4 regions of the Streptomyces sp. NPDC050161 genome follow, and region 3 is predicted to be linked to each of the others. Evidence: riboswitches for the same ligand, from Rfam matches in the RefSeq annotation. Region 3 holds a riboswitch; each other region holds the start of a gene.
What was found. Region 3 has a riboswitch for cobalamin ahead of ACIBK8_RS12705 (cobalamin biosynthesis protein). Riboswitches for the same ligand answer to the same signal wherever they lie in the genome.
Positions count from the first base shown of each region.

Region 1: another riboswitch for cobalamin. It lies ahead of ACIBK8_RS33975 (prenyltransferase/squalene oxidase repeat-containing protein); the one in region 3 lies ahead of ACIBK8_RS12705 (cobalamin biosynthesis protein).
Region 2: another riboswitch for cobalamin. It lies ahead of metE (5-methyltetrahydropteroyltriglutamate--homocysteine S-methyltransferase); the one in region 3 lies ahead of ACIBK8_RS12705 (cobalamin biosynthesis protein).
Region 4: another riboswitch for cobalamin. It lies ahead of cobN (cobaltochelatase subunit CobN); the one in region 3 lies ahead of ACIBK8_RS12705 (cobalamin biosynthesis protein).

Region 1 is NZ_JBITJM010000035.1:25,263-31,142, reverse strand. It holds gene ACIBK8_RS33995 (TetR family transcriptional regulator) at 1-165, shown strand, start outside; gene ACIBK8_RS33990 (ferredoxin) at 355-588, opposite strand; gene ACIBK8_RS33985 (aldehyde dehydrogenase) at 588-2,039, opposite strand; gene ACIBK8_RS33980 (MBL fold metallo-hydrolase) at 2,299-3,405, shown strand; cobalamin riboswitch at 3,470-3,637, shown strand; gene ACIBK8_RS33975 (prenyltransferase/squalene oxidase repeat-containing protein) at 3,816-5,084, shown strand; gene ACIBK8_RS33970 (SCO2322 family protein) at 5,084-5,752, shown strand; gene ACIBK8_RS33965 (CbiQ family ECF transporter T component) at 5,749-5,880, shown strand, end outside.
Region 2 is NZ_JBITJM010000040.1:12,429-18,308, forward strand. It holds gene ACIBK8_RS34780 (glycosyltransferase) at 1-102, shown strand, start outside; gene ACIBK8_RS34785 (acyltransferase family protein) at 99-1,334, shown strand; gene metE (5-methyltetrahydropteroyltriglutamate--homocysteine S-methyltransferase) at 1,411-3,774, opposite strand; cobalamin riboswitch at 3,944-4,127, opposite strand; gene ACIBK8_RS34795 (MFS transporter) at 4,177-5,469, opposite strand; gene ACIBK8_RS34800 (helix-turn-helix domain-containing protein) at 5,541-5,880, shown strand, end outside.
Region 3 is NZ_JBITJM010000006.1:67,177-73,056, forward strand. It holds gene ACIBK8_RS12690 (class II aldolase/adducin family protein) at 1-126, opposite strand, end outside; gene ACIBK8_RS12695 (anion permease) at 395-1,645, shown strand; gene ACIBK8_RS12700 (hypothetical protein) at 1,669-1,902, shown strand; cobalamin riboswitch at 2,098-2,252, shown strand; gene ACIBK8_RS12705 (cobalamin biosynthesis protein) at 2,400-3,398, shown strand; gene ACIBK8_RS12710 (cobyric acid synthase) at 3,395-4,996, shown strand; gene ACIBK8_RS12715 (putative cobaltochelatase) at 5,065-5,880, shown strand, end outside.
Region 4 is NZ_JBITJM010000013.1:163,950-169,829, reverse strand. It holds gene ACIBK8_RS22200 (precorrin-2 C(20)-methyltransferase) at 1-130, opposite strand, end outside; gene ACIBK8_RS22195 (precorrin-8X methylmutase) at 133-759, opposite strand; gene cobG (precorrin-3B synthase) at 818-2,221, opposite strand; cobalamin riboswitch at 2,346-2,481, shown strand; gene cobN (cobaltochelatase subunit CobN) at 2,519-5,880, shown strand, end outside.

The sequences.
Region 1 (5,880 bases), on a different contig from region 3:
TCGATCGCCCAGGTGAAGATCGACATCGAGACGGTCTGCCGGCTGATCGACCTGACGGCGGCGGGGGCCGCGGATACGGCTTCGGAGGCGACCGGGAAGGCGCCCGCGGCGACGGAGACCGCTCCGAAATCGGCTGCGGCGGCATCGCGGGGCAGGAAGCGTTAACGGAGCGGGGCGTGTCAGCGGCGCAGGACGTGTAACGGAGCAGGGTGCGCCGACGGCAGAGGAAGCGTCAGCGGCAGAGGAAGCGTTAACTCCGCCTCCGCCTCGGGTAGTTGGCCCGCAAGGGGCCCACCCGCCCCCTACGGGACCACTCCCCCCACCCCCTACGGACCCACCCCTCCCGCCCCCCGCTCACTCCTCCGGCGGAAACACCACTTCCCCGCTGTCGGCCAGGGTCAGGGTGATCGCCTCGACGGGGCAGCTCTCGGCCGCCGCCAGGACGTTCTCGGCGGCGTCCGCCTCCGGTGCCACGGGGTGCGACTGCCGGGCCGAGTCCAGCCGGAAGCCGTCCGGCGCCGCCCCCGCGCACATCCCGGACCCGATGCACACGCCCCGGTCCACCTCCACCCGCCAGCGGTCCGCCATCACGCACCCGCCGGCAGGTGGATCATCTTGTGCTCCAGGTACGCGTCGAAGCCCTCGGGGCCGAACTCCCGGCCGATACCGGAGTTCTTGTAGCCGCCGAAAGGCCCGAGCATGTCGATGCTGAAGGTGTTCACCGAGTACGTGCCGGTGCGCACCTGCCGTGCGATGTCGATGCCGCGTTCGGTGTCGGCGGTCCACACCGAGCCGGACAGGCCGTATTCGGAGTCGTTGGCGATGCGGACCGCCTGCGCCTCGTCCTCGTACGGCAGCAGGCAGATGACCGGGCCGAAGATCTCCTCGCGGGCGATCCGCATGGAGTTGCCGACGTCGCCGAAGAGCGTCGGCTCGACGTACCAGCCTGTCGGCTGTCCGGCCGGTTTGCCGCCGCCCGCAAGGACTTTGGCGCCTTCCTGCTGTCCGAGTGCGATGTAGTCGAGGGAGCGCTGCTGCTGGCGGCGGGCGACCAGCGGGCCGAGTTCGGTGGCCGGGTCCAGCGGGTCGCCGATGGTCAGCGCGTCGGCGGCGGCGGCGAACCGTTCGGCGATCTCGTCGTAGCGGGAGCGCGGTGCGAGGATCCGCGTCTGGGCCACGCACGCCTGGCCGTTGATCATCCAGGCGAACGGCACGATGCCGGCGACGGCCGCGTCCAGGTCGGCGTCCGGGAGGATGACGGCGGCGGATTTGCCGCCCAGTTCCAGCGTGACGCGGCTGAGGTTGCGGGCGGCGACCTCCATGACGCGGCGCCCGGCGGCGACCGATCCGGTGAACGACACCTTGTCGACGCCGGGGTGCCCGACGAGGTACTCGCTGACCTCGCGGTCGGCGGGCAGGATCGACAGCACGCCGTCGGGCAGCCCCGCTTCGGTGGCGATCTCGGCGAGCAGGTACGCGTCGAGCGGCGTTTCGGGCGAGACCTTGAGGATCACCGAGCAGCCGGCCAGCAGGGCGGGCGCGAGTTTGGCCGCCGCGGTGAACTGCGGGACGTTCCAGGGGACCACGGCGGCGACCACTCCCGCCGGCTCCCGGCGGATCAGCAGCGGCCCGAGTATGCCGTCGCGGCGTTCCTCGAAGGGGTGGTCGGCGGCGACCTTCAGGGCGGCGTCCCAGACCAGCATCGCGGCGAGCGACTGCACCATGATCCCGGACGTGAGGGGGGTGCCGTTCTCGGCGCTGATGACCTTGGCGATCTCCTCGCTGCGGACCGCGAAGGCGTCCTTGATCCGGGTGATCACCGCGATCCGTTCGTCGAGCGGGGCGTTCGCCCAGACCCCGGAGTCGAAGGAGGTGCGGGCCGCGGTCACCGCGCGGTCGACGTCGGCCCGCGAGGCGTGCGGGACGCGGCCGATGACCTGTTCGGTGTGGGGTGAGACCACCTCGATCGTGTCGCGTCCTGCCGGATCGACCAGCTCACCACCGATGTAGAGCTTTCCGTACTCGACGAGGTCGCTCATCGCTGCCGCCTCCCGCGGATGGGCCGCCTTGGCCGCCTTGGCCGACCGGAACTGCTGCTCCCGCCGGTTCCTGACGCTGCATCAGAAACTGATACCACCTCCCCCGGGAGGAGTCCACGGCGAGGGCCGAATCCCTCCGCGCCGCCCGTAACGGCCGTTCCACGGTCACCAACTCCGGCCCGGCAGAAGGCCACTTCACGCCGCACTGAAACCGGTTCTAGTTATAGTGGGCCGCCTGGCTGCGCCGAAAGGGGACCGGATGACGCAGGTGACCGACCACAGGGGCGGCGTGTGGAGCATCGCCGTCCCCATCCCCGACAACCCGCTCGGGCACACCCTCGTCCACCTCCTGGAGACCGACCGCGGCCCGGTACTCGTCGACACCGGCTGGGACGACCCGGACTCCTGGGACACCCTCGTCGCCGGCGTCGCGGCCTGCGGCTTCGCCGTCCCCGACCTGCACGGCGTCCTGATCACCCACCACCACCCCGACCACCACGGCCTCTCCGCCGCCGTACGGGAGGCGTCCGGCGCCTGGATCGCGATGCACGAGGCGGACACGGACGTGGTCCGCCGCACCCGCGAGGCCGAACCGGGCCGCTGGCTCGACTACCTGACCGCGAAGCTCACCGCGTCCGGCGCCCCCGACGACCACCTGGCGCCGCTGCGCGCGGCCCGCGCCAGGAAGTCCGGCACCCGCGCGCTGCCCGGCCGCAGCCCCGCGCTGCCCGACCGCCCGATCGCCCCCGGCGAGCTGCTCGACCTGCCGGGCCGCAGGCTGCGCGCCCTGTGGACACCGGGCCACACGCCGGGCCACGTCTGCCTGCACCTGGAGGAGGCCCACCCGGGGCAGGCCGCCCCTGGCGCGCCGCAGGGCCCGGCGGACGGCTTCGGGCGGCTGTTCTCCGGCGACCACCTGCTGCCCGGCATCACCCCGCACATCGGCCTGTACGAGGAGCCGGACGACGCGACGGGCACCGGCAATCCCCCTGGCTCCCGGCGCCCCTCCAACTGGGCAGACCCCCTCGGCGACTACCTCGCCTCCCTGGAGCGGGTCGCCCGCCTCGCGCCCGCCGAGGTGCTGCCCGCCCATCAGTACGCGTTCACCGACGCCGCGGGCCGCGCCAGGGAGCTGATCGCGCACCACGAGGAACGGCTCGACGGGATCCACGCCCTGCTCGGCGAACCGCTGACCCTCTGGCAGCTGGCGGTGGCCATGGAGTGGAACCGGCCCTGGGAGCAGATCCCGCACGGCTCCCGGAACATCGCGGTGTCCGAGGCCGAGGCACATCTGCGCCGTCTGGTGAAGCTCGGGCGGGCCGAGCAGCTGCCGGGCGCCGACCCGGTGCGGTTTCGCGCGATGTGACCGGGGCGGCGGCCCGCGGGCCCGGTCCCGGCGGGCCGCCGCTGGCCCTGCCGTGGCGACCGCCCGCTAAAGTGTGCGGATAACTTCATCCGTGCCCGATCGGGGGAAGCCGGTGGAAATCCGGCGCTGACCCGCAACCGTCAGGGCGGGCCCGTCCCGCGCGCCGCAAGCACGCGCGCGCCGCACGGAGCCCGTACGAGCCGGAGCACCCGGTGGGGCACACCAAGGCTCCCGCCACCGGATCCGCCGCCCGCGGCCGGCCGGTGCGCGGCACCGTCGAGGTATACGGAGCTGAGCCCGGTGCCACCGCGTACGGTCACCACGGCCGCCGACGCGGCGGCCGGCCGAGCGTGGCTGCGTAGGGCGTGCCCGACCACCACCGCTGCGAACCGACCGAGAGGCACCGACCGATGGCCCCCATGGCCCCCTCCTTCGCCGTCCTGGCGCGCCGTGTGGCCGCCGCGCTGGCGGCTGCCGCCGTGCTGGGCACCGCCGCCCCGGCCGCGTTCGCCGACTCGCCGCCGCCCGCCCCGAAGAAGCTGCCCGCGGGCCTGTACGGCTCCGGGGACGCGCAGTACGACGGGGTGTGGCGGCAGTCGCTCGCGCTGCTTGCCCAGCACACGGTGGGGGTGCGTCCTGCCGCGTCCGCCGTGGACTGGCTGGCGGGGCAGCAGTGCGCGGACGGCGCCTTCGCCGCGTTCCGCGCGGACCCGGCGAAGGCGTGTGACGCCAAGACGATGCGGGACACCAACCAGACGGCGGCTGCCGTGCAGGCGCTGGCCGCGCTCGGCGGGCACGACGAGGCCGTGCACAAGGCGGTGGGCTGGCTGAAGTCGGTGCAGAACGACGACGGCGGCTGGCCTTCGACGGCCGGTTCGCCGAGCGACGCCAACTCCACGTCCGTGGTGATCGGCGCGCTGACCGCGGCCGGTGAGCGTCCCGAGTCGGTGACGAAGGGCGGCAGGTCTCCGTACGAGGGGCTGCTCACCTTCCGGCTCGGCTGTGACGTGAAGGAGGGCGAGCGGGGCGCGTTCACCTTCCAGCTCAAGGGCGCGGCGGCGAACGCGGACGCGTCGGCGGCCGCGGCGACCGGCGCCCTGGGCAAGGGCTTCGTCGTCGGCCCGGCGGGCAAGGACGCCGGCGCACCTGCGGCGCCGTCCTGCGAGGACGGCGGGAAGGCCGGTGCGGCGGACCGTGAGGAGGCCGCGGAAGGCGCGGACGCCTACCTCGTGGCGCAGCTCGGCAAGAACGGGCAGCACCTGCCGTCCGCGATGCCGGGGGCGGAGAAGCAGCCCGACGTGGGCAACACCGCCGACGCGGTGGTGGCGCTGGCCGCCGGCGGGCACCGCGCGGCGGCCCGCGAACCGCTGGCGTGGCTGGAGAAGAACGGCGCGCCGTGGGCGAAGACGGGCGGCCCTGCGGCGTACGCGCAGCTGGTGTTCGCCGCGCACGCGACCGGCGCCGACCCGCGGGACTTCGGCGGCAAGGACCTGGTCGCGGGGCTCAACGCGACGGGCCCGAAGCCGGCCGGTGACGGGCAGTCCGTGTCGCCCGCCAAGGATCCGAAGGACACCGGGTCGGACGGCGGCTTCAACGTGTGGTGGGTGATCGTGATCGGTCTCGCCGTGGGTGCCGGTATCGGCTTCCTGATCAGCGGCCGACGGAAGCGCGGGCTGTGATGCGGCGTACGCGCCTCGCCTGTGCCCTGCTGCTCGCGGCGGCCGTGACCGGTCTGGGCGCGGGCCCCGCCCAGGCGCAGGAGTACCGCTACTGGTCTTTCTGGGACGGTGACGGCGGGTCCTGGGCGTACGCCACGCAGGGCCCGGCCACGATGCGTCCGGCCGACGGCGCCGTCACCGGTTTCCGCTTCACCGTCAGCACGGACTCGGCCGCCGCGGGCAAGCCACGTCCCGCGGCCGGTTTCAAGGCGCTGTGTGCCGGTACGCCGGCGAAGGACGGCACGAAGCGGGTCGGGGTCGTCATCGATTTCGGTACGGCGGCGGATGCGCCGAAGGGCGAGCAGCCGCCGAAGCCGCGCGAGGAGTGTGCCCGGGTGCCCGATGACGCGTCGGCGGGTGACGCGCTGGCGGCGGTGGCCACGTCTCTCCGGTACGACGCGCACGGGCTGCTGTGCGGCGTCGCTGACTATCCGAAGGCGGGGTGCGCGGAGCAGGTGAGCGGGTCGGGTGCGTCGGCCGGTGCGTCGCCGTCGTCGGGGAAGCCGGCTGCGGGCGCGGACGGGGGCGGGGACGGCGGTGGTCCTTCCGCCGGGCTGCTCGGCGGGATCGGCGTCGTCGTCGTGCTGGGTGTGGCCGCCGGGTGGCAGGCACGCCGCCGGCGCGGATGAGCGCCCCGCAGGCGACCCGCAGCACGGCCCTGCACGCGGGCGCGTGGTGGCTGTGGGCGCTCGGTCTTGCGACCGCCGCGTCCCGCACCACCAATCCGCTGCTGCTGTGCCTGCTGGTCGGCGTCGCG
Region 2 (5,880 bases), on a different contig from region 3:
AAGAACATGGTGGCCCGGCAGGCCCACCTCAAAGAGGCGCTGGGCGACCGGCAGTGGCGGGTCACCCCGCGCGCGGCGGTCAAGGCGGTGGCGCGGCGATGAGCACCGAAACCGCCACCCGCCCCCCGGCGGCCCCGGCACGCCCGCCCGAGGGCGCACCGGCCCGCAGCCGTGCGTCCGACATCGACGGTCTGCGCGGCCTGGCGGCGCTGAGCACGCTGATCTTCCACGTCTGGCAGCAGTACTACCGCTACGACGCGGCCGGCAGCCACCCGCCGGTGGACAACCCGCTGATCGGCGCCGCCTTCTCGTTCGAGATCATCGACCTGTTCTTCGTGATGTCGGCGTACCTGCTGACGCTGTCCTACGCCCGCGCGGCGATCGACGGACGCTCGATCAGGCCCGCCCGGGTCTTCCTCTTCCGGCGCGCGATCCGGATCCTGCCGCTGTACGTCCTCGCGGTGCTCGTGGTCTGGGCGAGCCGCAACCCGACGCTGCCGGGCGACTGGCGTGATCTGGCCGAACACCTCACCTTCACGCACGTCTTCGACCAGCACCGGATCTTCTACACCCTCGGCCCCACCTGGTCACTGTCCCTGGAGGTCTGCTTCTACCTCGTCCTGGTGGCGATCGGGCCGCTGGCGGTACGCGCCTGCCGCCCGCTGCGGCAGCGGCGGACCCGGGTGGCGGTGTGCGCGGCGGGCTGCCTGGCGCTGTACGCCGTGCCGTTCGCCTGGATCGCCGTCGCCCACTACGGGTACGGCGTGCCGCACACCGACTGGGCGGTCTACTTCGGCCCGCAGGCCAGGTTCGGCGGCTTCGCGGCCGGGATGGGGCTCGCCGTGCTGATGGCCGCGCTGGGGGAGCGGGGCCGCCTCGGCAGGCGCGTCGCGCTGCCGCTCTGCGCCGCCGCCGTCGCCGGTCTGTACTGCCTGTCGCTGTTCTCCACCCCGGAGAACGCCGCCTTCACCTTCTACCACCCGCTGACCTCGGGGCTGTGGCTGCTGCTGCTCTTCGGCACCGTGCACGTACGGCGGAAGAGCCTCTGGAACCGGATGCTGACGGCCCGTTGGCTCTCCGCCGTGGGCCTGGTCAGCTACAGCCTCTTCATCTGGCACGAGCCGGTCATGCTCCAGCTCCACAAGGCGGGACTGCTCCCCACCGACCAGGCGGGCTTCCTGCCGGCGCTGCTGATCGTGGCGGCCGTCGCGCTGCCGGTCGCGGCGCTCAGCTACTGGCTGCTGGAGTACCCGGCGAGCCTGCTGGGCCGCCTCAAGGACTCCCGTGGCCGCCCCCGGGACTTCTACCCGGAAGCGGCCCGCCAGGCGTCGTAGCAACCGGCGTCCCGGACAAGGGAGTTGCGCGCCTCCGGGCCCTGTGAACCGCACAGGACCCGGAGGCGCGGGTGTGTCAGGAGGCCGTGCCGGACAGCCCGCCGCGCACCGTACGGGCGGCGGTGACGAGGTTCTCCAGCGAGGTGCGGACCTCGGCCCAGCCGCGGGTCTTCAGGCCGCAGTCCGGATTGACCCACAGCCGCTCGGGGGGAATGGCCCCAAGTCCCTTGCGCAGCAGCGCGGTCACCTCGTCGGTGTCCGGGATGCGGGGCGAGTGGATGTCGTAGACGCCGGGCCCGGCCTCGCGCGGGTAGCCGTGTGCGGCCAGTTCGCGGGCGACCTGCATGTGGGAGCGGGCGGCTTCGAGGCTGATGACGTCCGCGTCGAGGTCGTCGATGGCCTGGACGATGTCGCCGAACTCCGCGTAGCACATGTGGGTGTGGATCTGGGTGTCGGGGCGCACCCCGCCGGTGGTCAGCCGGAACGCCTCGGTGGACCAGGCCAGGTAGGCGGCGCGGTCAGCGGCCCGCAGCGGCAGCGTCTCGCGCAGCGCGGGCTCGTCGACCTGGATCACCGAGGTGCCGTTCGCCTCCAGGTCGTTCACCTCGTCGCGCAGTGCCAGCGCCACCTGGCGTGCGGTGTCGCCGAGCGGCTGGTCGTCGCGGACGAAGGACCAGGCGAGCATGGTGACAGGGCCGGTGAGCATGCCCTTGACCGGCCGGTCGGTGACCGACTGGGCGTACGTCGTCCACCGGACCGTCATCGGCTCGGGCCGCGAGATGTCGCCGGCCAGGATCGGCGGCCTGACGTAGCGGGTGCCGTAGGACTGGACCCAGCCGTGCCGGGTGGCGAGGTAGCCGGTGAGCTGCTCGGCGAAGTACTGGACCATGTCGTTGCGTTCCGGCTCGCCGTGCACCAGGACGTCGATCCCGGCCTTCTCCTGGAAGGCCAGTACCTCGCGGATCTCCGTCGCGATCCGCTCCTCGTACGCGGCGGAGTCGATCCGCCCGGCGCGCAGGTCGGCGCGGGCCGTGCGCAACTCGGCGGTCTGCGGGAACGAGCCGATGGTGGTGGTCGGCAGCAGCGGAAGCCCGAGGTGGGAGCGCTGGGCGGCGGCACGGTCGGGGTACGGCGCCGAGCGGTGGACGTCCGCGTCGGTGACGGCGGCGGCGCGGGCGCGTACGGCCGGGTCGTGGGTGAGGGCGGAGTGGGCCCGGGAGGACAGGTCGGCGCGGTTCGCGGCGAGTTCGGCGGCGATGGTGTCGGTGCCCTGCGACAGGCCCCGTGCCAGCGTCACCAGCTCCGCGGTCTTCTGTTTGGCGAAGGCCAGCCAGCGGACGATCTGCGGGTCGATGTCGCGTTCGGCGGCGGCGTCGAGCGGCACGTGCAGGAGGGAGCAGGACGCGGCCACGTCGACCCGGTCGGCGAGGCCGAGCAGGGTGCCGAGGGTGGACAGCGACTTCTCCAGGTCGTTGATCCAGATGTTGCGGCCGTTGACCACTCCGGCCACCAGGCGCTTGCCGGGCAGCCCGCCGACGGCCGCCAGCGCGTCGAGGTTGGCAGCCGCCGCGTCGGTGAAGTCGAGCGCCAGGCCGTCCACCGGCGCCTTGGCCAGGACGGGCAGGGCGTCTCCCAGGCGGTCGAAGTAGGAGGCGACCAGCAGCTTCGGGCGGTCGGTGAGCGCACCCAGATCGCGGTAGGCGCGGGCGGCTGCGTTCAGTTCGGCCGGCGTGCGGTCCTGCACCAGGGCCGGCTCGTCCAGCTGCACCCAGTCGGCGCCCGCGGCCCGCAGGTCACCGAGCACCTCGGCGTAGACGGGCAGCAGCCGGTCGAGCAGGGTCAGCGGCTCGAAGCCGGCGTCGACGCCGGGCGCGGGCTTGGCCAGCAGCAGATAAGTGACCGGGCCGACCAGGACCGGGCGCCCGGTCAGGCCCAGCGCGGCGGCCTCCTTGAACTCGGCGACCTGCCGCGTGGAGTCCGCGGCGAAGACCGTATCGGGCCCCAACTCCGGCACCAGATAGTGGTAGTTGGTGTCGAACCACTTGGTCATCTCCAGCGGCGCCACCTCCTGGTTGCCGCGGGCCATCGCGAAGTAGACGTCAATGGGGCATCCCCTGCTCGAACGAAGCTGAGAGCTTGGGGAAAGGTCGGCGGCCACCGCGCCCCGGTGGCGGGCGGGGATCGCGCCGACCATGACGCTGGTGTCCAGCACGTGGTCGTAGTACGAGAAGTCGCCGGTGGGCACCTCGTCGATGCCGGCGTCGGCCAGCTGCTGCCAGTGGTGGCGGCGCAGCCCGGCCGCCGTGCCGCGCAGCGCGTCGGCGCTGACCTGGCCCTTCCAGTAGCCCTCGATGGCCTTCTTCAGTTCCCGGTGCTGACCCTGGCGGGGGTAGCCGTGCACGGTGGCCCGTGCTGCCGCGGCTGCGGACTTGCTGGTCACGGAACTCTCCTTCGCGAGTGTCTCTCCATGCGACCCCGGTGTGGTCACGGGCGCGAAGGGTGCCGAACCCGGCGGACGGCGCCCAACGCGCCTGTGCCCGCCTGATTACGTACGCCGACCCGCCCACGAGGTCACCGGGATCACCGCGCACGAGGCCGCGCGCGGGCAGTGGCAGGTCTTCGGACTCACGGGCACGTCTGCCTCGGGCAGACACCTACTGGCCGTCGCTTCCCGGCCCCGTTCGGGGCCAGTGCGTATGACGGCGGTCGTTCCCGTTCACCGCTGCGGGGCAGTCCCGGATTCCCACCGGGTTCCCTCTTGCGACGCGCCTGCCTGGCGGACAGGGCGAACCAGCTGCACCGCCCAGCCTATGGGCTCGGCCGGGGATCCGGACAGTGCCGATCAGATGCCGGAACGTGAGGTGGGACACCCGCTGCCCGGCAGCAGTCCGACGAGCAGGCCGGCCAGTGCCGCGGCGGTGCCGGTGGCGACCACCGCGGGCCAGCCGCCCGCCGCCCAGGCCAGCGTCCCGCACAGCGACCCGAGGGCGATCCCCAGGAAACGGAAGGTGAAGTAGAGGGTGTTGAGACGGTTGTGGATGGCCGGTTCGAGGGTGAACAGGGCCGCCTGACAGGCCGCTTGGCTGCCCCAGACACCGACGTCCAGGACGATCACCCCGGCGGTCAGCCACCACAGATCGCCGCCGCCCGGCAGCAGGAGCAGCCAGCCCGCGATGACCAGGCCGAGCAGGGCGGCCAGCGCGCCGCGGCGGCCGATGCGGTCGGCCAGCCGCCCGGCGTACGGGGAGGCGAGCGCGCTGGCCGCGGCCACCAGGCCGAACAGACCGATCCCGGTCGGGCCCAGCCGGAAGTGCTGCTGGAGCAGGAACGTCAGCGTCGTCCAGAAGGCGCCGAACGCGATCCCCACCAGCGCCCCGGAGACCGTGATCAGCCGGACCAGCGGGAGGGTGCGGAAGAGCCGCGGGAGTGAGGCGAGCGTGGCGCGGTAGGGGGCGGTGCCGGTCGCCGGGACGGACGGCAGCGCCCGCCGCAGCACGAGGACGAGCAGCAGGGTGAGCACACAGGAACAGCCGTACACGGCGCGCCACCCGGCGAGTTCGGCGAAGGAACCGGAGTAGGCGCGGGAGGCGAGCACCCCCACCAGCAGCCCGCCCTGCACGGTGCCGATGATGCGCCCGCGGCCCGTGCCCGGCTTGCCGGCCCCGCCGTCCGCCCGGTCGGCCAGGGCCACCGCGAGCGGCGTGACCAGCTGCGGGACCGGCGACAGCAGGCCCACGGCGAAGCTCGCGACGATCAGGCACCACACCGAAGGGGACACCGCGCACACGGCGAGCGCCAGGGCGGAGGCCGTGCCCAGCCAGAGGATCAGCCGCCGCCTGTCGTGACTGTCGCCCGCAGGTACCAGCAGCAAGATGCCCGCCGCGTACCCGAGTTGGGTGGCGGTGGGGACGGCCCCGAGAGTGTCGGGATCCGCGCCCAGGGATGCAGCCACCGCGCCCAGCAGCGGCTGGTTGAGATAGACGTTGGCCGCCGTGACGGCGCTGGTGGCCGCCAGCAGCCAGATCAGCGCCCGGCCCGGCCCGGGGATCCCGGGCGCGGGCAACGCCGCCGTGCCGCCGCCGCGACGGAAGCGGGGCCGGTACCTGACAGGGGGAGGGGAGGAGGAATCGCTCACATGACCCGACGCTAAGCCGCCGCCTCCCGGCATACTTTCGTTGTCCTGCCATCGTCTGTCGAGAATGTGCCATGTACGGAAAGAGCGAGCACCGCGACGACTACCAGCACGTTCCGAGGCCGCTCGCCGCGATGGCACGCGACCTCCCCGACGGCCATCACATCCCGCCGCACCACCACCGGCGCGCCCAGCTGATCTACGGCACCACCGGGGCCATCACCGTCGCCACCGACTACGGCCTGTGGGTGGCACCCGCCACCCGCGGTGTCTGGATCCCGGCCGGCCTGACCCACGCGATGACCTGCGCGGGCGCCGTCGCCATGCGCACCCTCTACCTCCTGCCGCAGGCCGTCGGACAGCTGCCGAAGACCCCCACCGTCGTCGCGGTCTCCCCGCTGCTGCGCGAACTCA
Region 3 (5,880 bases):
GTTTCCCGACGTGCCGACGACGAGGCCGTCGGTGACGGTGCGGCGCGCCGTGGCGACGAGCGCGTCCCAGGCGTCCGCGAGTGCGTCCCGGTCCGGCGCGCCGGACGGCACACGGCCCGGCGGCACGGGATCCGCTCCCGGCAGCGGCGAGGAGTCACGGCGATCCGTCACGAGAGCCTCCGGGTGCGTGGATGAGGGCGCGCTGCGCGCTACCGTACGGGGGCTGCCACAGCCCGGGGAAGCGGCCGACCGATGGTGCCCTCGTGGCCCCTGGGACACCTCCTCGTGAACAGTGCGGGGGTGTCACCGATGCGCCCGGTCACGTTCACCTTCCGTTCATCCGTTCTTCCTACGGTCTCAGCGTCTCTGACCATCGAACTGATTGCCTGGGTGAATGGAACACATCACGCTTCTCATCGGGATCGTGATCGTCACGGCCTTGGTGTTCGACTTTACGAACGGCTTCCACGACACGGCCAACGCGATGGCCACCACCATTTCCACCGGGGCACTTCAGCCCAAGATCGCGGTGGCGATGTCGGCTTCGCTGAATCTCGTCGGCGCCTTCCTGTCGGTGGAGGTCGCCAAGACCATCTCCGGCGGGATCATCGACGAGAGCGCCGGCATCAGACCTGAAGTGATCTTCGCCGGCCTGGTCGGCGCGATCGTCTGGAACCTCCTCACCTGGCTCGCCGGACTCCCCTCCAGCTCCTCGCACGCCCTGTTCGGCGGTCTGATCGGCGCCACGCTGGTGTCGGTCGGCGCGGACGGCGTGCACGGCGGGGCCGTCGTGATGAAGGTCCTCATCCCGGCAGTGGCCGCCCCGGTCGTCGCCGGTATCGCCGCGATGGCCGCGACCCGGCTCACGTACCGGCTGGCCCGCAACCGCGACGAGCAGGAGACCGCCAAGGGCTACCGCGCGGGACAGATCGCCTCGGCGGCCCTGGTCTCGCTGGCCCACGGCACCAACGACGCACAGAAGACGATGGGTGTGATCACGCTCGCGCTGATCACCGGCGGGGTGGTCGCCCCGCACGCCGACCCGCCGCTGTGGGTCATCGCATCGGCCGGTCTGGCCATCGCCCTCGGCACGTACCTGGGCGGCTGGCGGATCATCCGCACGATGGGCAAGGGCATCACCGACATCCAGCCGCCGCAGGGCTTCGCCGCCCAGACCGGCGCCGCCGCCACCATCCTGGCGTCCTCGCACCTCGGCTTCGCGCTCTCCACCACCCAGGTCTGCTCGGGCTCGGTGATGGGCTCGGGTCTGGGCCGCAAGGGCGGCGTGGTGCGCTGGTCGACGGCCGCCCGGATGGTCGTGGCCTGGTGCCTGACGCTGCCGGCCGCCGGACTGGTCTCGGCCGGTGCCGCGCTCCTCGCCGACCAGGGCGACTGGGGTGTCGCGGCGGTCGCCGTCCTGGCGCTCGGTATCTGCGGCGCCATCTGGGCCGCGTCCCGGCGCAAGCCGATCGACCACACCAACGTCAACGAAGCGCCGGAGCCGGCCGGAGTGGTCACCACGGCCCTCCAGGCCGTCACCCCGCCCCCGGCGGGACAGACCGTGCCCGCCCAGGAGGCGGCCGGTCCCACCACCACCGCGAACGGCTCCGGCGCCCCGCGCGCCAAGGCCGCTTCTCTCAGCTAGCCCTCACCTAAGGAACCCGCAACATGAGCATCGACTGGGCAGCTCTCGGCCAGGTCTTCGGCGTCACCCTCGTGGTGACGGTCGGGATCGTGGGCCTGTTCACGGTCGGCATCGTCGGTACGGCGCGCACGACGCAGCAGGAGGGTGCCGCAGCCGCGGGTGCTCCCGGTTCCGGGGCGCGGTTCGGCGCGTACGCCGCCTTCGCGGTGTGCGCGGCGGCCGTGGCCTACGGCATCTACCTGATCGTGGCCGCCTGAAGCGGCCCGGTACGACGGCGCGTCCGAGGCGCCCGGTGGTCCGCACTCCCGCGGCTGCCGGGCGCCTCGTCCGTGTGCCCTGCGGCCGTCCTGTGGTGTGTGCCACAGCTCATGACGGGGCGGAGCACCGCAGGTCAAGGGTGAGTTGACGGCGTTCGCGGGGCGTGGTGGACTGCCGGAGCCAATCGGCGACAGAAGAGGAAGTCCGGTGAGAATCCGGCGCGGTCCCGCCACTGTCACCGGGGAGCGCTCCTCCAACGAAGGCCACGGTCCGCACGTGTCCGCCCGCAGGGTGGGTCCGCAGGGACGGGAAGGCCGGGGGAAGCGCCGATCCGGGAGCCAGGAGACTCTTGTCGCCGTCACGTCGAGCCAGGGCGCGGACCCTGAGTGAGGACATACCGCCATGCCCGGCCGCAGTTCGAGATCTTCGTGCGACGACGCACCGGCACCCGCCGCCGTCGGCCCGTTCCTCCGAGGCGTGACGGCGGTCTGATCCGATGCGTGCCGAACACGCCGGCTACGCGTGCGGCGCGGCCATCGGCTTCCTCGGCGACCTGATCGTCGCCGATCCCGAACGCGGCCACCCGGTGGCCGCGTTCGGCCGGGCCGCCGCCGCCGTCGAATCCCGCCTCTGGCGCGACCACCGTGGATACGGCGCGGCGCACGCCGTGCTGTGCGCGGGCGGTGCCGCCGCAGGCGCCGCCCTGCTGGAGCGCGCCGTACGCGGCGGCCCGCGCACACCTGGCCCCGCCCGCGCCGTGGCCGGCACGGCGCTGACCGCGGCGGCCGTCTGGGCCGTCCTGGGCGGCACCTCACTCGGCCGGGAGGCGCGCGCCATCGGCGACGCGCTGCTGGCCGGTGACACCGACCTGGCACGGCGGCGGCTGCCGCACCTGTGCGGACGCGACCCGCAGGCGCTGGACGGGCCGCAGATGGCGCGCGCGGTCGTCGAGTCGGTCGCGGAGAACACCTCGGACGCCGTGGTGGGCGCGCTCGTCTGGGGCGCGCTGGGCGGCGTACCGGGTCTGGTGGCGTTCCGTGCCGTGAACACGCTGGACGCGATGGTGGGCCACAAGTCGCCCCGTTACCTGAAGTTCGGCTGGGCTTCGGCCCGGCTCGACGACGTGGCCGGCTGGCCCGGCTCCCGGCTCACCGCCGCGCTCACGGTGCTCGCCGCACCCGACAGGCGGGCCGCCGTACGCGCCTGGCGGGCGGACGGCGGTGCGCATCCCAGCCCCAACGCGGGCCCGGTGGAAGCCTCATTCGCGGGCGCGCTGGGGGTGCGCCTCGGCGGCACGCTGGCGTACGGCGGGCGGGTGGAGCACCGGCCGCAGCTCAACGGCGCGGGCCGGCCGGCCGATGCCGCCGACATCGCGCGTGCGGTACGGCTCTCCCGCCGGGTGGGTGTGCTGGCGCTGACGACGACGGTCGCCGGGAGGCTGGCCGCGGGCGCGCTGCGCGCCGCGGTCTCCCGGCGCGGAAGGAGAACCGGGTGAACGGGCGGGACACCGCGCGGGGCGGGGCGCTCGGCGGCGGCCTGCTGGTCGCGGGCACGACGTCGGACGCGGGCAAGAGCGTGGTCACGGCGGGGATCTGCCGCTGGCTGGTGCGGCAGGGCGTACGCGTCGCGCCGTTCAAGGCGCAGAACATGTCGCTGAATTCCTTCGTGACCCGCCAGGGCGCGGAGATCGGCAGGGCGCAGGCGATGCAGGCCGCGGCTGCCAGGACCGAGCCGACCGCGTTGATGAACCCGGTGCTGCTCAAGCCGGGCAGCGACCGCAGCAGCCAAGTGGTGCTGCTGGGCAGGCCGGTGGGTGAGATGAGCGCCAAGGGGTACTTCGGCCGCAGCGGGGACGGCGGCGGCGCGGGCACGCCGTACGCGGGCCGGCGCGAGCAGCTGCTCGGCACCGTCACCGACTGCCTCCAGGAGCTGCGGCGCACCCATGACGCGGTGATCTGCGAGGGGGCGGGCAGCCCCGCCGAGATCAATCTGCGGCGTACCGACATCGTCAACATGGGCATCGCGCGGGCCGGGCGGCTGCCGGTCGTGGTGGTCGGCGACATCGACCGCGGCGGGGTGTTCGCCTCGTTCTTCGGCACCACGGCGCTGCTGTCGCGCGAGGACCAGTCGCTGGTCGCCGGGTATCTCGTCAACAAGTTCCGGGGCGATGTGTCGCTGCTGGAGCCGGGGTTGGAGATGCTGCGCACCCTGACGGGGCGGCCGACGCTGGGTGTGCTGCCGTTCGCGCACGGTCTCGGCATCGACGAGGAGGACGGGCTGCGCGTCTCGCTGCGCGGCGCGGTGCGCGAGAGCGTGGTGGCGCCGCCGCACGGCGCCGATGTGCTGCGGATCGCGGTGGCGGCGGTGCCGCTGATGTCGAACTTCACGGACGTGGACGCGCTGGCCGCCGAACCGGGTGTGGTGGTGCGGTTCGTGGACCGCGCCGAGGAACTGGCCGACGCGGACCTGGTGGTGCTGCCCGGCACCCGTGGCACGGTGCGGGCGCTGGAGTGGCTGCGCGAGCGCGGTCTGGCGGACGCCATCGCCCGGCGGGCCGCCGACGGCCGCCCGGTGCTGGGCATCTGCGGCGGTTTCCAGATGCTCGGCACGCTGATCGACGACGAGGTCGAGTCCAGGGCCGGCACCGTGCCGGGTCTGGGGCTGCTGCCCGTACGGGTGCGGTTCGCCGCCGACAAGACGCTGGCCAGGCCGGCCGGTACGGCGCTCGGCGAGCCCGTGGAGGGGTACGAGATCCACCACGGTGTGGCCGAGGTCGACGGCGGGGAGACGTTCTTCACCGACGCGCGGGGGCAGGCTCTGGACGGCTGCCGCGTGGGTGCGGTGTGGGGCACCCACTGGCACGGCTCGCTGGAGAGCGACGCCTTCCGCCGGGAGTTCCTGCGGCGGGTGGCGGCCGACGCGGGCCGGGCGTTCGTACCGGCGCCCGACACCAGCTTCGGCGCGCTGCGGGAGGAACAACTGGACCGGCTCGGCGATCTGATCGAGGAACACGCGGACACGGACGCGCTGCTGCGGCTGATCGAGAAGGGGGTGCCGGAGGGGCTGCCGTTCGTTCCTCCGGGGGCGCCGTGACGTCCCGATCCGTACCGCCCGACCACGCTCCATCCCCCGAACCCACCCTCGAAAGGGGTACCCGTCACATGGCCTCGGTTCCTTACCCGTTCACCGCGGTCGTCGGCCAGGACGACATGCGTCTCGGCCTCGTGCTCAACGCGATCTCGCCGGCCATCGGCGGGGTGCTGGTGCGCGGCGAGAAGGGCACCGCGAAGTCGACGATGGTGCGCGGACTGACGGCGCTGATGCCGGCTGTCGACGTGGTGCCCGGCTGCCGCTTCTCCTGCGCGCCGCTCGCCCCCGACCCCGGCTGCCCGGACGGCCCGCACGAAGCGGGCGCGGGCCAGGACCGTCCGGCGCGGATGGTCGAACTGCCCGTCGGCGCCTCGGAGGACCGGCTGGTGGGGGCGCTGGACATCGAGCGGGCGCTGTCGGAAGGGGTCAAGGCGTTCGAGCCAGGACTGCTGGCCGACGCGCACCGCGGGGTCCTCTACGTCGACGAGGTCAACCTCCTCCACGACCACCTCGTGGACCTCCTCCTGGACGCGGCTGCCATGGGCGCCTCGTACGTGGAGCGCGAGGGCGTGTCGGTGCGGCACGCGGCGCGGTTCCTGCTGGTGGGCACCATGAACCCCGAAGAGGGTGAGCTGCGGCCCCAGTTGCTCGACCGTTTCGGTCTCACGGTGGAGGTCGCCGCGTCCCGCGAGCCGGATCTGCGGGTGGACGTCGTCAGGCGGCGCCTCGCCTACGACGCCGACCCCGCGGGGTTCGCCGCGCGCTGGGCCGACGATGAGGACGCGCTGCGCGAACGGATCGTCGCGGCAAGGGAGTTGCTGCCGCGGGTGACGCTCGGCGACACCGCGCTCCGGCAGATCGCCGCGACCTGCGCCGCGTTCGAGGTG
Region 4 (5,880 bases), on a different contig from region 3:
TGACCTGCACGGCCCGCACGGTCATCAGGGACGGGTCGCCAGGGCCGAGCCCCACGCCGTACAGGCGGCCCGCGGGCCGCTCCCCGCGCACGCCGCCGTCGGACTGCCCATCGGGCTGCTGCTCGCTCACGCTTACTCTTCCTCGCTCGCCATGGCGTTGATCGCGGCTGCGGTCATGGCGCTGCCGCCGCGCCGCCCGCGCACCACGATGTGGTCCAGCTTCGACGGGTGGGCGGCGAGCGCGTCCTTGGACTCGGCCGCGCCGATGAAGCCGACGGGGATGCCGACGACCGCCGCCGGGCGCGGTGCGCCCTCCTCGATCATTTCCAGCAGGCGGAACAGCGCGGTGGGCGCGTTCCCGATGGCGACCACCGCGCCGTCCAGCTTCTCCCGCCACAGCTCCATCGCCGCGGCGCTGCGGGTGGTGCCCAGATCGGCGGCGAGCGCGGGCACCGACGGGTCGGCGAGAGTGCACAGCACCTCGTTGCCGGCCGGCAGCCGCTTGCGGGTGATGCCGCTGGCGACCATGTTGGCGTCGCACAGGATCGGTGCTCCGGCGTGCAGCGCCTCGCGTGCGCTCGCCACCACGCCGGGTGTGTAGGCGAGGTCGCGTACGAGGTCGACCATGCCGCAGGCGTGGATCATGCGGACCGCGACCCGGCTGACGTCGGCGGGCAGCCCCGCGAGGTCCGCCTCGGCGCGGATGGTGGCAAAGGACTGGCGGTAGATCGCCGCCCCGTCCTTCTCGTAGTCGAACACGGTGCCCTCGGTGTGGTGGGTCGGTGGTGGGTGGGTGGCAAACGGCGGGTGGGCGCGGTCAGTGGCGCGACGGAGGCTGGGAGGCCGCGGCCCTGGCGGTGGCGACGGCGTCGGCCGCCTGCCGCGCGGTGGCGCCGGATGCGACCGGCGCCGGTGGTGCCCCGGGCCGTACGACGGACACCCGGTAGCCGTCGCCGGTGGCCAGGACGTCGATCCAGGTGCCGTGCGGGTGGCCGCAGCGGCGCGCGCAGCCGGACCACTGGACGGGCAGCGGCCCATCGGCCCCGGTGGCACCGGCCGCGACGGCTGCCGCGGCGTCCGCCCGTACGTCCGTCAGGGACTTGGCGCAGCCGGGGCGGCCGGTGCAGGCGCCGATCCGGTGCCAGGGGGAGGCGGGGTCGGTGATCAGTCCGGCGGCGGCAAGTTCCGGGAGCCGCCGCGCGGCGGTGGCGGGCGCGAGGCCGGGGACGATCACCCCGCGCCAGGGGGTCAGGCGCAGCGTGCCGTCGCCGTCGGTGGCCGCCACGTCGGTCAGCAGCCGCCACTGGGCGCAGGTCAGCCGGCCCAGCGGCGCCGGCACGCTGAGCGCCGAGCCGCCGGGCCCTTCGACGATGCCGGGCGCGGCGGCCTCCCCGTACGACGGTGCCTCGCGGTACGCGGGTACGTCGCCCGGCGGCACGTACGCGGCGGCGACGCCGGCCGCCCGCAGCCGCTCGCCGGTCTCGCGGACGGTCGGCAGCCGGTCGGCCGGCAGGTCGCGGACCCGCCAGGCGCCGGTGCCTTCCGCCGCCGCCAGGAAGTGCTCGGCGGCGGCGAGCGCGGCCCGCGGCACGTCGGGTCCTGCGATCCGCAGGGCGGCGGGGGAGCCGTCGGCGGTGTCCGGGAAGTCGTCGGGGGCGCCCAGGAAGAGGAGGGCGCCGCCGGTCGTCCCGTCCGGCCCGGTGGCTTCTGCGACCAAGGTCACATCGCCGCCGAGCGCCGCCACATCGCCCCTGCCGTCGTCCAGGACGAAGAGGAAACGGCCCGACAGCTGCGGCGCGACGTCGCTCGCGCACAGCAGCCCGTCCAGCTCCCCGGCCCAGCGCCGCACGTCAGCGGGGGTGCGGCGGTCGAGGCCCGCGAGCGGTGAGGCGAGGATGTTGCGGACGCGTTCGTGGCGGGCGGAGGGCAGCAGCCCGGCGTCCGACAGCAGCGCGGCCAGCTCCTGGCCGCAGCCGTCGGACAGGCCGCGCAGTTCGGCGTTGCCGCGCGAGGTGAGGGAGATCCGGCCGTCCCCGAGCCGCTCGGCCGCGTCCGCGAGGGCCGCCGCCTGACGGGCCATCAACTCCCCGGCCGGTACCCGGACTCGGGCCAGCGCCCCGTCCGCCGCCGGGTGCAGCCGCAGCGCTCCCGGGCAGGCGTCACCGCGGTCGCGCGGCGGCGTCGTGGCCCGGTGGGGCCGGAGGGAGGGGGAGGGCGGCATGGCGGCGAGCATACCGACGTCGGGTGCGGGCCAGGTCGTGAGCCGGGCCGCCGGGGGAGGGGGCGGACGGCCGGTGCGGATGCGGCCTCCCGCGCGTCGGGCGCAGCCCTTACTATGCAGGTCGGTGGGTCAGCTGGCCCACCGGACGCCAGCGACGGCGCCAGGGAGGAAGCCCGGTGAGAATCCGGCGCGGTCCCGCCACTGTGAACCCGGACACCCTCCGGGCGAGCCAGGAACTCCCGCCGTCTCTACGACCCACCCGGGGCGCGGACACCCCGAGGAAGGCCCTGCGCTCGCATGCTTCTGCTGCTGTCGACATCCGACACCGACCTGCTCAGCGCTCGCGCTGCCACCGGTCCCGTGCCGTTCCGGCTCGCCAACCCCGCCCGGCTCGACGTCGGTGAGCTGCCCGCGCTGCTGGAGGGCACCGACCTCGTCGTCGTGCGTCTCCTGGGCGGCATCCGCGCCTGGGAAGAGGGCCTGGAGGTGCTGCTCGCCGCAGGCCAGCACCGCCCGGTCGTCGTCCTCACCGGCGAACAGGCCCCCGACGCGCAGCTGATGGAGGCGTCCACGGTCCCGGTCGGCATCGCGGCCGAGGCGCACGCCTACCTCGCGCACGGCGGCCCCGCCAACCTCGGCCAGCTCGCCCGCTTCCTGTCCGACACGGTCCTGCTGACCGGCCACGGCTTCGAGCCGCCGGAGCCCGCCCCGTCCTGGGGAGAGCTGGAGCGCCCCGACGCCCGTACGGACGTCGCAGGCCCGCTGGTCGCGGTGCTCTACTACCGCGCCCACCACATGAGCGGCAACACCGGCTTCGTCGACGCCCTGTGCGCGCAGATCGAGCAGGCAGGCGGGCGTCCGCTGCCGCTCTTCGTCGCCTCGCTGCGGGCGCCCGAGCCCGAGCTGATCGACGCGCTGCGCCCGGCCGACGCCATCGTCACCACCGTCCTGGCCGCCGGCGGCACCAAGCCCGCCGAGGCGTCCGCGGGCGGCGACGACGAGTCCTGGGACGCGGGCGCGCTGGCAGGACTGGACGTCCCGATCCTCCAGGCCCTGTGCCTGACCGGCACCCGCGCCGCCTGGGAGGAGAACGACGAGGGCCTGTCCCCGCTCGACGCCGCCACCCAGATCGCGGTCCCGGAGTTCGACGGCCGCCTGATCACCGTCCCGTTCTCCTTCAAGGAGATCGACGAGGACGGCCTGCCGACCTACGCCGCCGACCCCGAGCGCGCCGCCCGGGTCGCCGGCATCGCGGTCCGGCACGCCCGCCTGCGCCACATCCCGGCCGCCGACAAGCGCCTCGCGCTGGTCCTGTCCGCGTACCCCACCAAGCACTCCCGCATCGGCAACGCCGTCGGCCTCGACACCCCCGCATCGGCCGTGGCCCTGCTGCGCCGACTGCGCGACGAGGGCTACGACTTCGGCACCGAAGAGGTACCGGGACTGGCGTCGGGCGACGGCGACGAGCTGATCTACGCCCTGATCGAGGCCGGCGGCCACGACCAGGAATGGCTCACCGAGGAGCAGCTGGCCCGCAACCCCGTCCGCATCCCGGCCGCCGACTACAAGCGCTGGTACGCCACGCTCCCGCAGGAGCTGCGCGACTCCGTCGAGCAGCACTGGGGCCCGCCGCCCGGCGAGATGTTCCTGGACCGCAGCCACGTCGGCGAGCCGGGGCGCGACCCCGAGGGCGACATCGTCCTCGCCGCCCTGCGCCGCGGCAATCTCCTCGTCCTCATCCAGCCGCCGCGCGGCTTCGGCGAGAACCCGATCGCGATCTACCACGACCCCGATCTGCCGCCCTCGCACCACTACCTGGCGGCCTACCGCTGGATCGCCGCGTCCGCCGACGACGGCGGCTTCGGCGCCGACGCCATGGTCCACCTCGGCAAGCACGGCAACCTGGAGTGGCTGCCCGGCAAGAACGCCGGCCTGTCCGCCGCCTGCGGCCCGGATGCCGCACTCGGCGACCTCCCCCTCATCTACCCCTTCCTGGTCAACGACCCCGGCGAGGGCACCCAGGCCAAGCGCCGGGTCCACGCCACCCTCGTCGACCACCTCGTCCCGCCGATGGCCCGCGCGGAGTCGTACGGCGACATCGCCCGCCTGGAACAGCTCCTCGACGAGTACGCCGCGATCTCCGCCATGGACCCGGCCAAGCTGCCCGCCATCCGCGCGCAGATCTGGACCCTCATCCAGGCCGCCAAGCTCGACCACGACCTCGGCCTCGAAGCCCGCCCGGACGACGACGGCTTCGACGACTTCCTGCTGCACGTCGACGGCTGGCTGTGTGAGGTCAAGGACGCCCAGATCCGCGACGGCCTGCACGTCCTGGGCGGCGCCCCCACCGGCGCGGCCCGCGTCAACCTCGTCCTCGCCATCCTCCGCGCCCGCCAGATCTGGGGCGGCACCTCCGCCCTCCCCGGCCTGCGCGAGGCACTCGGCCTCGACGAGTCCGCGGCGACCCGCACCGCCGCCGATGACACCGAGGAGCGCGCCCGCGCCCTCGTCCAGGCGATGGAGGACGCCGCCTGGGATCCGGCCGCTGCGGAGCGCGTGAGTGCCGAACTCCCGCCCGCCCAGCGGGAACCGGTCACCGCCATCCTCGCCTTCGCGGCCCAGGAGGTCGTCCCCCGCCTGGCCGGCACCACCGACGAGATCGCCCACGCCGTCCATGCGCTCAACGGCGGCTTCGTCCCCGCGGGCCCGTCGGGCTCCCCCCTCCGCGGCCTGGTCAACGTCCTCCCGACCGGTCGTAACTTCTACTCCGTCGACCCGAAGGCCGTCCCGTCCCGCCTCGCCTGGGAGACCGGCCAGGCGCTGGCCGACTCCCTCCTGGAGCGCTACCGCTCCGACAACGGCGACTGGCCCACCTCCGTCGGCCTCTCCCTCTGGGGCACCAGCGCCATGCGCACCTCGGGCGACGACGTGGCCGAGGCGCTCGCCCTGCTGGGTGTCCGCCCGGTCTGGGACGACGCATCCCGCCGCGTCACCGGCCTGGAGGCCATCCCCGCCGCCGAGCTCGGCCGCCCCCGCATCGACGTCACGCTCCGCATCTCCGGCTTCTTCCGCGACGCGTTCCCGCACGTCATCGGCCTCCTGGACGACGCCGTACGGCTCGCGGCCGGGCTGGACGAGCCGGCGTCGGAGAACTACATCCGCGCCCACGCCCAGGCCGACCTCGCCGCCCACGGCGACGAACGCCGCGCCACCACCCGCATCTTCGGCTCCCGCCCCGGCACATACGGCGCGGGCCTCCTCCAGCTCATCGACTCCCGCGACTGGCGCACCGACGCCGACCTCGCCGAGGTCTACACCGTCTGGGGCGGCTACGCCTACGGCCGCGGTCTCGAAGGCCGCCCGGCCCGCGACGAGATGGAAACGGCCTACAAGCGGATCGCCGTCGCCGCCAAGAACACCGACACCCGCGAACACGACATCGCCGACTCCGACGACTACTTCCAGTACCACGGCGGCATGGTCGCCACCGTCAAGGCACTCAAGGGCAAGGCCCCCGAGGCGTACATCGGCGACTCCACCCGCCCCGAGACGGTCCGCACCCGCTCCCTCGTCGAGGAGACCTCCCGGGTCTTCCGCGCCCGCGTCGTCAACCCCCGCTGGATCGAGGCGATGCGCCGCCACGGCTACAAGGGCGCCTT